One region of the Halomonas sp. H10-59 genome, then DNA from elsewhere that is predicted to be linked to it. Evidence: predicted binding sites of a transcription regulator. Region 1 holds the regulator's gene; the other holds the start of a gene.

What was found. The regulator sigma-54, encoded in region 1, starts transcription at its own class of promoters, with help from an activator protein. The targets are predictions, from matches to a motif close to TGGCACNNNNNTTGCTNT.
Region 2: the regulator sigma-54 is predicted to act here: its motif matches at 4,394-4,411, upstream of NFG57_RS00465 (P-II family nitrogen regulator).

What each region holds. Positions count from the first base shown of each region.
Region 1 is NZ_CP098828.1:1,635,383-1,642,026, reverse strand. It holds gene NFG57_RS07330 (KpsF/GutQ family sugar-phosphate isomerase) at 1-71, shown strand, start outside; gene NFG57_RS07325 (HAD hydrolase family protein) at 104-670, shown strand; gene lptC (LPS export ABC transporter periplasmic protein LptC) at 667-1,242, shown strand; gene lptA (lipopolysaccharide transport periplasmic protein LptA) at 1,255-1,785, shown strand; gene lptB (LPS export ABC transporter ATP-binding protein) at 1,785-2,510, shown strand; gene NFG57_RS07305 (RNA polymerase factor sigma-54) at 2,783-4,195, shown strand; gene raiA (ribosome-associated translation inhibitor RaiA) at 4,355-4,663, shown strand; gene ptsN (PTS IIA-like nitrogen regulatory protein PtsN) at 4,669-5,154, shown strand; gene rapZ (RNase adapter RapZ) at 5,208-6,089, shown strand; gene NFG57_RS07285 (HPr family phosphocarrier protein) at 6,092-6,361, shown strand; gene NFG57_RS07280 (hypothetical protein) at 6,413-6,644, shown strand, end outside.
Region 2 is NZ_CP098828.1:98,019-104,662, reverse strand. It holds gene NFG57_RS00485 (alpha/beta hydrolase) at 408-1,430, shown strand; gene NFG57_RS00480 (hypothetical protein) at 1,415-1,951, shown strand; gene NFG57_RS00475 (YifB family Mg chelatase-like AAA ATPase) at 2,060-3,565, opposite strand; gene NFG57_RS00470 (accessory factor UbiK family protein) at 3,685-4,065, opposite strand; gene NFG57_RS00465 (P-II family nitrogen regulator) at 4,475-4,813, shown strand; gene NFG57_RS00460 (ammonium transporter) at 4,863-6,113, shown strand; gene glnK (P-II family nitrogen regulator) at 6,304-6,642, shown strand.

The DNA.
Region 1 (6,644 bases):
TGGTCGATGACGAGCAGCGCCCAGTCGGTGCACTGCATATGCACGACCTGCTGGCCGCCGGTGTCATCTGAGCCTCATTTATCCCTTTACAAGGAACGCCGTCATGTCTCACGAGCTTCTCGCCTCCCTCGCGCCGGAACTGGTGGAGCGCCTGCGCCACATCAAGCTGCTGGCGCTGGACGTGGACGGCGTACTGACCGATGGTCGACTGTACTTCCACGCCGACGGCTCCGAGTTGAAGGCGTTCAACACCCTGGATGGCCACGGCCTCAAGCTGGCCAAGCGCGCCGGCATCCAGGTGGCCCTGATCACCGGGCGCAGCTCCCCCATGGTCACCCAGAGAGCCAGAGCACTCGGCATCGAGCACGTACAGCAAGGGGTCGAGCGCAAGCTGCCCGCCCTTGAATCGCTGTGCGATTCGCTGGGCCTGACCCTCGACCAGGTCGCCTACTGCGGCGATGACCTGCCGGATCTGCCCTGCATCCATCGCAGTGCGGTCGGCATCACCGTGCCAGGCGCCCCCTGCTACCTTCGTCAGCACGCCGACTGGGTCACCCAGGTTGCCGGCGGACATGGCGCGGTGCGCGAGATCACCGACACCCTGCTGATGGCCCAGGGCCGCCTCGACGATATCATCGACAGCTACCTGAGCAACGGACCGCTGACATGAAACTGAGCGCACTGCGTCCGGGCTTTCGCTTCTGGCTGGTTATCCTGCTGCTGGTACTCGGTGGCGGCCTGACGTTGCTCGACCCCCGCGAGAGCAACGTCCCCGACCTGGTACCCAATGACAAGGCCGGCGAGCCCGACTACTACCTGGTGGATGCCCGCCTGACCCGCTTCGATGCCCAGGGCACCCCCCATCAGCGCATCGATACGCCACGCCTTGTGCACACACCGCTCGACGACGTCACCCGGGTGGACCAGCCGGACCTTGCGCTGATCGACGACAGCGGCCGAGAGTGGATCGCCGACGCCGACAACGGTGAACTGGGTCCGGACGGCAACCCCCTGACCCTGTCGGGCGACGCCCATCTCGAGGCCCCCGCGGAGCGTTGGCAGCTTGATACAGAGGTATTGGTCTACGACAGCGACAGTGGCCATGTCTGGAGCGAAACGCCAGCCGTCCTACGCCAACCCCCTCAACAGATGCAAGGGGAGCGCTTCGACGCCTGGATCCATGACAATACCGCTCGCCTGACCGACAATGTCACCGGTCATCATCCGCCAGAGCCTCAATAAGGAGCCCCTTCCATGATGCGTCCATGTCCCGCCCTCCTGCTTGCCCTGGCCCTTGGCCTGGCCGCCGGCGCCACCGGCAGCAGTGTCCTGGCGCTGGAAAGTGATCGCAGCGCACCGATTCAGGTGGAGGCCGACCAGCTGGATCTCGATGATCGCGCCGGTACCGCGGTCTATACCGGCGACGTGCGCATTGTGCAAGGCAGCATGATCCTCACCGGCGAACGCGTCGAGATCCAGCGCAACGACCAGGGACAACTGTCACTGGCGACCGCGACCGGCTCACGTGCCTACCTCGAGCAGAAGCCATCCCCGGAAGAACCGGTGGTCAAGGGCTGGGGCCGCAAGGTGATCTACCACGTGGCCGAACGCCGCATGGAGCTGATCGACCAGGCTGAGCTGCACAAGGCCAATGACACCTTCGACGGTGCCTATCTGGAGTACTTCCTCGATCGCCGCGTGGTCCAGGCCCGCTCCAGCGCCCAGGGCGTCCAGGGCGAGCAGCGCATTCGCATGACCCTCGAGCCGGAAAGCCAAGGAAACTGATGAAGACTCTCCACGCTCGCCATCTGGCCAAGAGCTACAAGAAGCGTCGCGTCGTCCAGGACATCAGCCTGTCGATCGAGCAGGGCAGCATCGTCGGTCTGCTGGGCCCCAACGGGGCCGGCAAGACCACCTCCTTCTACATGATCGTCGGCCTGGTCAGAGCCGACGCCGGCAGCATCAGCATCGATGATCGGGACCTGAGCCGCGCGGCCATGCACCAGCGCGCGCTGGCCGGTATCGGCTACCTGCCTCAGGAGGCTTCGATCTTTCGCAAGCTGTCGGTGGCCGACAACATCATGGCGATCCTCGAGACCCGCAAGGACCTCGACCGCGAGGGCCGAGAAGCACGTCTCGAGCAACTCCTCGAGGATTTCCACGTCAGCCATATTCGCGACAACGCCGGCATGAGCCTGTCCGGCGGGGAGCGGCGCCGGGTCGAGATCGCTCGCGCCCTGGCCACCGAGCCGGCCTTTATCCTCCTCGATGAACCCTTCGCCGGGGTCGACCCGATCTCGGTGGGCGAGATCAAGTCCATCATTCGTCAACTCAAGGCCCGCGATATCGGCGTCCTGATCACCGATCACAACGTGCGCGAGACCCTCGATATCTGCGATCGTGCCTACATCGTCGGCGACGGCCAGATCATCGCCGAGGGCAGCGCCGAGTCCATCCTCGCCAACCAGCGCGTCAAGGAGGTCTACCTGGGCGAGAACTTCCGCCTCTAGGCCGCAGGGCCGCCCGACAGCCGCAGTCGCATCAAGCGGCCGCAACACTTGCCAGCATCAGCATCCAACCGCCGGCCCCGAAAGGGTCGGCCTCACCTTGCACACAGGGGCCCCCCCTCGAAAGAACCACCTCCCCCCCTACCAAGTTGTTCCACATCGACCTTTTCACTCCCTCCCACAGGTCAAAAAACACCAACTTGGCAAGATGCTTGCATGTCTGATGACTCGTCGTTAGGGTAAAGCCTTTCGACAACACTGGTGGATCCCGACCCATGGCCCTCAAGGCGTCACTGCAGCTGCGCATCGGTACCCAGCTGACCATGACCCCGCAACTGCAACAGGCGATCGGCCTGCTGCAGCTTTCGACCCTGGACCTGCGCCAGGAGGTCCAGCAGGCGCTGGAGGCCAACCCCATGCTCGAACTCGAGGACGAGTTCGGCGAACAGCAGACCAGGGAAGCCGTGGAAGATGACTGGGCGGATCAGATTCCCTCGGAACTCAGTGTGGACAGCGACTGGTCCGACACCTACCAGGACCTGGGCACCACCCCCGCCGGCAGTGGCGAGGCGCCGGATTTCGAGCGCCAGGCAAGCTCCCAGTCACTGCACAGCCACCTGAGCTGGCAACTGGCGATGCTCGACGTCAGCGACCAGGAACGCCTGATCGCCGAGAGCCTGCTCGACGCGGTCAACGCCGACGGCTATCTCGAGCAGACACTGGATGACATCGCCCAGGGGCTCGAGCAAGACGGTCGTCGCCCCCCTCCCCTCGCCGAGGTGGAGGCGGTGCTGGTTCGGCTGCAACAGTTCGAACCGACCGGAGTGTTCGCCCGCGACCTGCGCGAATGTCTGATGCTGCAACTGGATAGCCTGCCTCGCGATACCGTCCTGCTGCCCCAGGCCGGACGACTGGTAAGACAGTTTCTCGAGGCGCTTGCCAGCGGCGACCGACGTCTGCTGAAGCGCCGACTAGGACTCGATGACGACCAACTCGACAGCGTCATCGAGCTGATCCGAAGCCTCGACCCACGTCCCGGCAGCCAATTCGGTGACAGCGATAACGACTACGTCATTCCCGACCTGGTGGTACGCCACACCGAAGAGGGCTGGCGCGTTGAACTCAATCCGGATGCAATGCCCCGACTGCGCATCCAGCCCGACTACGCTGCGCTGATTCGGCGCGCGGACAAGAGCCAGGACAACCAGTTCCTCAAGGACCACCTGCAGGAGGCGCGCTGGCTGATCAAGAGTCTGTCCAGCCGCAACGACACCTTGCTGAAGGTCGGCCGGGAAATCATGGTGCGTCAGATCGACTTCCTCGAGCAGGGAGAAGCGGCCATGAAACCGTTGGTGCTGGCCGATATCGCAGACAAGGTGGAGATGCACGAGTCCACCATCTCCCGCGTGACCACCCAGAAGTTCGTGCACACGCCTCGCGGCGTGTTCGAGTTGAAGTATTTTTTCTCGAGCCAGGTCGGCCAGGATGGCGACGCCCATTCCAGTACCGCCATCCGCGCCATGATCAAATCGTTGATTCAAAAGGAACCTGCCCGCAAACCTCTGTCGGACAGCAAACTGGTGGAATTGCTGGCGGAAGACGGCGTCAATGTCGCCAGACGCACCGTGGCAAAGTACCGGGAAGCCATGAATATTCCGTCTTCCAGCGAGCGCAAGCGCCTGCGCTGAGGCCTTGCGCTGCGGCGTCGCTAGCCTAGTTATCGGGAAAGCGCAAGCACTTGAAATTTCGCATGACATCTGCGTCTTTCTGCGTAGCGTCGAGGGGGTTTGCAGGATCGGAAAAAGGGTTACAATCAAGCCACCACCCGAAAGAGCAAGGAGCCTGTCATGCAAGTCAACATCACCGGCCACCACGTCGAATTGACCGATCCCCTGCGTGACTACGTACAAGAGAAGCTCACCCGTGTGGAGCGCCACTACGACAACATCACCAACGTCCAGGTGACCCTCTCGGTGGAAAAGGAACGCCAGCTGGCCGCCTGCACTCTTCACGCCGCCGGTGCCGACCTGCATGCCGAAGCGCAGGACGGCGACATGTATGCTGCTATCGACGCCCTTGCCGACAAGCTGGACCGCCAGCTGGTCAAGCACAAGGAAAAATCCCAAGCCCGCGCCCAAGGCGCCGGAATTCGCTGACTCTCATGACATTGGAAGCCATTCTCCCTCCCGAGCGCACATTGTTCGATGTCCCGGGAGGCAGCAAGAAGAGGGTGCTGGAGTTTTTCAGCACCTTCATTGCGCAGAACACCCCGAGCCTGGACAGCCAGGAGGTCTTCAGTCGGCTGATCGGACGTGAGCGCCTGGGCAGTACCGGCATCGGCAATGGCGTCGCCATTCCGCATGCCCGCAACCCCCACTGCAAGGCGCCCATCTCCGGCTTCCTCAAACTCGCGGAACCTGTCGACTTCGATGCCATCGATGGTGAGCCCGTCGATCTGGTGTTCGTGCTGCTGGTACCGGAAGAGGCCGACGACGCCCATCTCGCCCTGCTCGGCCAGGTCGCCGGCGTCATGAACGACGCCGACACACGTCACCGTCTGCGCCACGCCAGCTCCCAGCGCGAGCTTCACGAGCGCCTGCAGGAAGCCATCCGCCAACAGGCGCCGGGGGACGACACTCCCTCCTGATCGCGGCCTTGCCTAGGCCATCAGCAATGGACGCCTGCCCAAGGAGACAGGACATGCAGCTCGTGATCATCAGTGGTCGCTCCGGCTCGGGAAAGTCCGTGGCCCTTCAGGCCCTGGAGGACCTGGGGTTCTACGCCATCGACAACCTTCCCGCGACCTTGCTGGGCGCCCTGGTGGACGAGCTGGAAAACGGTCATTCCCGCCGTATCGCCGTCAGCGTCGACGCCCGCAACCTGCCTGAGGCGCTGGAACGCTTCCCCGCCCAGCTGGCGTCCCTCAAGCAGAGTCCGATCGACTGCCAGGTGGTCTACCTGACCAGTGATGCGCGAATTCTGCTCGAGCGCTATTCCCACACGCGGCGCCGTCACCCCCTGACCCGTGATAGCGACATGACCCTGGCGGAAGCCATCGAGTCCGAGCAGAAGGCCCTTTCGGGTATTCGAGACCTGGCCGATCTGGTCATCGACAGCTCTCGCCTGTCGGTGCACGAACTGCGTTCGCGCATCGCCGAACAGGTCGCCGACCACCGCAGCGGCCAGTTGAGCCTGACCGTGGAGTCCTTCGGCTTCAAGCGTGGCGTGCCGCCGGATGCAGACATCGTGTTCGATGCCCGCTGTCTGCCCAACCCCTACTGGGAACCATCGCTGCGTGATGCCAATGGCTGCGATCCCAGCGTCATCGACTTCCTCGAACGCTATCAGGACGTCGCCGACATGAAGCGCGACATCCTCGGCTGGGTGCGCACCTGGCTACCGCGCTATCAGCAAAGCCAGCGCAGCTACCTCACCGTGGCGGTGGGCTGCACCGGAGGACAGCATCGTTCGGTCTACCTGGCCGAGGGAATCGCCTCGGCCCTGGCCGACCAGCATCCCCGCGTCCGTCTACGCCACCGCGAACTCGGCCAGCAACGCCGACTGGACAGCGGAGGACTCTAGGCGTGGCCCGACGCACCCTGACCCTGACCAATCGTCGCGGCCTGCATGCACGCGCCGCGACTCGCCTGGTTACCTGCTGCCAACCCTTTGACGCCACCGTCACCGTCCACCATGGCAGCCGCTCGGGTGACGCCGCCAACATCATGTCGCTGCTGATGCTGGCCGCCCCCTGCGGAACGGAACTGACCCTGGAGGCCGAAGGCAAGGACGCGGACGCGGTGCTGGACGCTCTGGAGGCACTGTTCGACGCACGCTTCGACGAAGACGCCTGACGTCTTCCCTCTCCTTGTTTTGACCGCCACCCCCTGCCTGCCAAGGACGCCATGCAACTGATCCAGACCGGCAAGTACACCGAGGTCCACTACGATCCGGACCAGGACGCCTTCATCAAGACCTTCACGCCCAAGACCAGCGATCGCTGGCGCTACCGCCTGGGCATCCGGCGCTACCCCGGCCACAATTTTCGCTATGTCGCCGGCCGACTGGAGCGACTGGGTATCGCCACACCGAAAATCCTGTCGGCAGAGCGCTATCGCCTGGTCACCGCCAACGTGC
Region 2 (6,644 bases), 1.5 Mb from region 1:
TGACTGCTCCAGAATGATTTTGTGGAAAATCATTCCATTTGTAAACCGAAAACCCCGCTCTACCGCTCAAGGCTAGACCAAATGATGAGCTATCGAAGGCCTTGTCGATTGGGAAACAGTGGTGCCGAACTCGCTGGGTCGCTAGCATGGAACAGGCAAGGAAGCCCAGACAGGAAGGTGTTGACGTGTGCTGGCGACTCCCTCATCTGACGCCGAAGGCCATACCTCCATGGCACAGGTGAGCAACGACGGCCTCCGGACGGTGTCAGAAGAAGCAGGTGGCCAACGATTGGTCAGGGTGCAACCAGGCGCAGGGTGATGACGCTACCCTCCACGCCATCTGGCCGTCCCAGCACAACCGAGTGCCGAGCAACGCACGCCACCGCCCCTTCCCAGCGGAGGACGCTATGACCGACTACACGCCCCTTGAGACCATCGAACGGCTGACCCCGGTGGCAAGACAAGGCGAAGGCTTGGTGGCGACAGCCGCCCCGGCCATGGCAACGACCCTTGAACGCTATCTGGCGCACTATCGGCTCGATGTCCTGCTCACCGAAGGGGTAACGCTGCACGCGGGTAATATCGAGACGCCACGCTTCCGCCTGTGGACTCAGGTATGGCGCCCGCCCCACCCGCGGGGCACCGCGGTGGTGGTTCACGGCTACTACGACCACCTGGGCCTGTACCGCCACCTGCTCGAGCTGCTGCTGGAACTCGAGCTCACAGTGGTGCTGTGGGATCTGCCGGGACACGGGCTGTCCAGTGGGGATCGTGCCGACATCGACGACTTTGCCGACTACGGCGACTGCCTGCGTACGCTTCAGCAGCACCTGAGCGAAGCCGGCCTGGCCCAGGGACCTTGGGTCGGCGTCGGCCAGAGCACCGGCGGCGCCATCCTGGCCACCGATGCCCTGAGCCGGGGCGATGACGGCCACTGGTCGGCGCTGGTGCTGCTGGCGCCCCTGGTCAGACCCTGGGGCTGGACCCGAGCAGCCTGGGTCCATCGCCTGGTCAGCCCCTTTGTCTCCAGCGTGCCGCGCAAGTTTAGGGCGAACACCAATGATGACGACTTCGCCACCTTTCTGCGTGAACAGGACCCGCTTCAGCCCGTGCGCCTGCCCACCGGCTGGGTCAGCGCCATGCGCCGCTGGATGCCCCGCCTGATGCAGCTACCCCCATGCCAGCTACCGACCCTGATCCTGCAAGGCGAGAAGGACCTGACGGTGGACGGGCCCTGGAATCTGGCGGTACTCGGCAAGAAGTTTCCCGGCGCGCACATCTGCTGTCACCCGCAAGCCCGCCACCATCTGGTCAACGAGGCCGAGGCCATCCGCCTGGACCTTTTCGCCGAAGTGCGCCAATTTCTGGAACAACAGCTCAGTGAAGGGCCTCTACCGAAAAGGATGTCATCTCAATGCCCAGACGCTTGACCCGACAGACGGTACACCGCGCCGGCAGCCACTCCTCCTTGCTGCCCTGGCTGGCGCTGGTGCTGCTGGTCTGGCTGGCCGGCTGTGCCAGCGCCCCCGAGCGCCCCGAGACGCTGCGCCAGGCGCTGCTGGGCCTTGGCCAACAGGCGGCCGAGCGGGTCGCCGAGGCGCCGGCCCTGGCAGGGGAAACCCTGGCCGATCAGGTGCTGCTGCTGTCCCCGCCCAAGGTCGACGAAAGGCTGGAGCTTGGCGTCGGCCGCGTCCAGGAGAGCCTGACCCGTGGCCTGCTGGCGATCGACGACGGCCCCCAGGTGCTGGACTGGCAGCCCGGTGATACCCCCGCCGCCGATACCAATCAATGGCTGGTCGATAGCCGACTGATCGCCGATGGCCCACGCCTGACGCTGTCTGACCGCGAGCTTTTGCCCTACCGCTTCGAACTCCGCCTGCGCCGCCCCGGCGACGGTGCCGCGCTGTGGTCCACGGTCATCAGCGGCGCCTTCGACGCCGACGCGCTCTAGGGCTTGCTGAAAAGTGCCTGCGCTCGTCGACTTCTCGGGCGAAGCCTGGACCCGGGCAGGGACTATGCCTGGAGATAACGGGTGCATGGAACGACCGTGCGGCGCCCGTCAGCCCTTGCGCAACAGCCGATCCAGCTGGCGATAGCCGATGGCCTCGATCAGGTCATCACGGCACGGACGTTCGCGCCCGGCCAGGTCGGCCAGGGTCAGCGCCACCCGCAGCACCCGGTGGTAGGCCCGGGCGGACAGCCGCAGGCGCTCAAGCGACTGCGCCAGCCAGGTGCGCTCGGCCACCTCCAGGGCGCAGGCTCGCTCCAGCGCGGCCCCGGCGAGCTGGGCGTTGAGCACTCCCCTCTGCTGCTGACGCTGACGCGCCGCCATCACGCGTCGGCGCACCATCTCGGTGCTTTCCCCCGGCTGATGCGACGTCAACTGTTCCACCGGCAGCGCCGGCACCTCCACCTGCAGGTCGATGCGATCTAGCAGGGGGCCGGACAGGCGCGCCTGATAGCGCTGGATCTGGGACGCGGTGCATACACAGTCCTGACGCGGATCACCCAGATGGCCGCAGGGGCAAGGATTCATTGCTGCAACGAGTTGAAAACGAGCAGGAAATCGTCGTTCGTGGCTGGCCCTGGCAATATGGATCTCGCCGCTTTCCAGCGGCTCGCGCAATACCTCCAGCACCTGGCGACTGAACTCCGGCAACTCGTCGAGAAACAGCACGCCGCGATGGGCCAGCGAGATCTCGCCGGGCCGTGGGCGCGAGCCGCCACCGACCAGCGAGACCGCGCTGGCGGTGTGATGAGGCGAACGAAACGGACGACGGCCAAAGCCATCGGACAGGGGAAGCGCGCACACCGAGCGAATCGCCGCCACCTCCAGCGCCTCGTCATCGCCAAGCGGCGGCAAGAGCCCGGGCAGTCGGCTGGCCAGCAACGTCTTGCCGGTACCGGGCGGCCCGGCAAACAGCAGGTTGTGCCCACCCGCCGCCGCTACCTCCAGCGCTCGCCGGGCCTGATACTGGCCACGCACATCGCACAGATCCAGCGCCGCAGGCCCGTCTTTCGGCGGTGCGGCGGGTGGGTGAGCCACAAGGGGAATGCGCCCGACCAGATGGGCGACGACGTCGAGCAGGTGCGCCGCCGGCAGCACCTCCAGTCCATTGACCAGGGCCGCCTCATCGGCGTTGGCCTCGGGCAGGATCAGGCGCCGCCCGGCCTGACGGGTGGCCATGGCGAAGGGCAGCATGCCGGCTACCGGCCGCAACCGACCATCGAGGGCCAGTTCGCCGGCACACTCGACACCCTCCAGTGCGGCGGCGGGCAACTGGCCGGAAGCCACCAGCAGACCCAGCGCGATGGGCAAATCGAAGCGTCCCCCCTCCTTGGGCAGATCGGCGGGAGCAAGATTCAGGGTAATACGGCGTAGCGGGTAGTCGAGGCCGCAGGTGGCAAGGGCGCTGCGCACCCGTTCGCGGCTTTCGCGCACTGCGGTCTCGGGCAGGCCGACCAGGGTCATGCCCGGCAGGCCGTTGGCCAGGTGTACCTCGACCTGTACCTCGGGGGCGTCCAGCCCCAGTCCCGCACGGGTGGCAATGATGGCAAGCGTCATGGGCTCCCTGCCTGACGGAAGGCTCATGACCAGTAGAGCACGCCCACCTCACCGGCGCCCCATGCCGGCCCCCCGCCAGGGCGGGCCGGCATATCTTGTGACGTTCTGCGTCTGAAGCCTCAGGCGGAGGGCTTGTCGGCTGAACCGCTCGATGCCTCGTCCTGCTTGCCCTGTTCCGGCACCGGCGGCACCGGTACCTCGGCGGCTTCCTCGGCCACGGCAGGCGCCGCGGTCGCTTCGCCAGCGGGCGCTGCACGTTCCTCGACCAGGCTCTCCAGCGCCGCTACCTGCTTTTCCAGCGCCTCGACCCGGGAGCGGGTGCGCTGCAACACGTCCATGAGGATGTCGAAATCCTCGCGTGACACCAGTTCGAGACGATCGAAGGCGCCACGCACCACCTGCTGGACCCCCTTCTGGATGTCTTCCGGGGCCTGGGAGGCGCCCTGCAAGCGCTCGCCGATCTGCTGTGCCAAACGGCTGATGCGATCCTGACTGACCATGATGGCTCTCCTTGAAACGTCGATGGGAACTCCGTTGCCGACAGGATACGCAAGCCGGGCGCCCAACGCATGCTTCGTGGCCCTTGCCCAGCGACGCCCGGCGCATTGGCGACTTCCGGATACCGACACGCCACCCGGCACGCGGCTCAGCACGCGACCCATTGCTCCACCCAGCACAACATGCTCGCCAATGACGCACCACTAATACGCGCCAGCACCAAAACAGTGCATTAACTTTGATGCAGTGCCGCAAACTCGCGGGTGTTTTTCGTCTCTCGCTTTCCAAAATAACCACAAGCCATTGTAAACAAAGCTTTTGCCAAATTTATGGCACGTATATCGCTATGCATAGATATCCATGCACCGAGCGGAAACAAGCCGCCACCTTATGCACGTAGGGAGCCATGCCATGAAACTGATCACCGCCATCATCAAGCCCTTCAAGCTGGACGACGTCCGCGAGGCGCTGGCCGACAACGGCGTCCAGGGCATCACCGTGACCGAGGTCAAGGGCTTCGGCCGCCAGAAGGGCCACACCGAGCTATACCGCGGCGCCGAGTATGTCGTCGACTTTCTGCCCAAGGTGAAGGTCGAGGTTGCGATCGACGAGGCCCGACTGGACAGCGTGCTGGAAGCCATCTGCAACGCGGCCAACAGCGGCAAGATCGGTGACGGCAAGGTGTTCGTCACGCCGCTGGAAGACGTCATCCGCATTCGCACCGGCGAGCGCGGCTCCGACGCGGTCTGATCCCCGTCCCCTGACCCGACTTCCGATAAAAATATAGCGAGACACTTCCATGGTCGATATCAGTGAACTCAGCTACGCGCTGGACACCTTCTACTTCCTTATCTGCGGCGCCCTGGTCATGTGGATGGCCGCCGGCTTTGCCATGCTCGAGGCCGGCCTGGTCCGAGCCAAGAACACCGCCGAGATTCTGACCAAGAACATCGTGCTGTTCGCGGTCGCCTGCACCATGTATCTGCTGGTGGGCTACGCCCTGATGTACTCCTCCGACGCCGGCGGCTTCATCCCCAACCTCGGCTTCTTGATCGGCGCCGAAAACAGCGTCGATGCGGTGCTGGCAGGTGGTGAAGACGCACCCTACTACTCGGCCCGCGCCGACTTCTTCTTCCAGGTCGTGTTCGTGGCCACCGCCATGTCGATCGTCTCCGGCGCTGTCGCCGAGCGCATGAAGCTGTGGGCCTTCCTGGCCTTCGCCGTGGTCATGACCGCCGTGATCTATCCGGTCTCCGGCTACTGGACCTGGGGCGGCGGCTGGTTGTCCGAAGCAGGCTTCTCCGACTACGCAGGTTCCGGCATTGTCCACATGGCGGGTGCCGCTGCAGCCCTGGCCGGTGTGCTGGTGCTCGGTCCGCGCAAGGGCAAGTACGGCAAGAACGGCGCCATCTACGCCATCCCCGGTGCCAACATGCCGCTGGCGACCCTGGGTACCTTCGTCCTGTGGCTGGGCTGGTTCGGCTTCAACGGCGGCTCCGAGCTCAAGCTCTCCGACGTGTCTTCCGCCAACAACATGGCCCAGGTGCTGGTAAACACCAACGCTGCCGCCGCCGGGGGTGTCATCGCCGCGCTGATCCTGGCCAAGATCTGGTTCCGCAAGGCTGACCTGACCATGGCCCTGAACGGCGCCATCGCTGGCCTGGTCTCCATCACCGCCGACCCGCTGTCCTCCACGGCCCTCGGCGCCACCCTGATCGGTGCAGTCGGCGGTGTCCTGGTGGTGGTCGCCATCGTGGTCCTCGACAAGCTGCGCCTGGACGATCCGGTCGGTGCCATCTCCGCCCACGGTGTGGCCGGTATCTGGGGTGTCCTGGCGGTCCCGCTGAACAACGCCGACGCCACCTTCGGCGCACAGATGCTCGGCATCATCGGCATCTTCGCCTGGGTCTTCACCGCTAGCCTGGTCGTGTGGCTGATCATCAAGGCAATCATGGGTGTGCGTGTCAGCGAAGAAGAAGAATACGAAGGCGTCGACCTGGCCGAATGTGGTCTCGAAGCCTACCCCGAGTTTAACGTCGCCAAGAAGTAAGCCTGAGCTTACCCGCGACACCAGTGAGCTGGCGTGCTCCTCCTGGCCCCTTCGGGGGCCTTTTTTATTGCTGTTCGCCAGGGGTATGCTTTGTCACACTAGTCAGGACAGGCGCAACGGCGCGCCGCCAACGGGTTGGCGCCAGGCACGACCGACGCCGCCCCCACACGGACAGGATGAGGAACCCGCCATGAAACTGGTGACCGCGATTATCAAGCCATTCAAGCTCGACGACGTCCGCGAGTCGCTCTCCGAGATCGGTGTTCAGGGCATCACCGTCACTGAAGTGAAGGGCTTTGGCCGTCAGAAGGGCCACACCGAGCTGTACCGGGGAGCCGAGTACGTGGTCGACTTTCTGCCCAAGGTGAAGCTTGAGGTGGCGGTCGACGACGGTATGACCGAGCAGGTCATCGAAGCCATCGTCCAGGTCGCCAACACCGGCAAGATCGGTGATGGCAAGATCTTCGTCACTCCCCTTGAACAAGTCATTCGTATCCGTACCGGCGAGACCGACAAGGATGCTGTCTGACC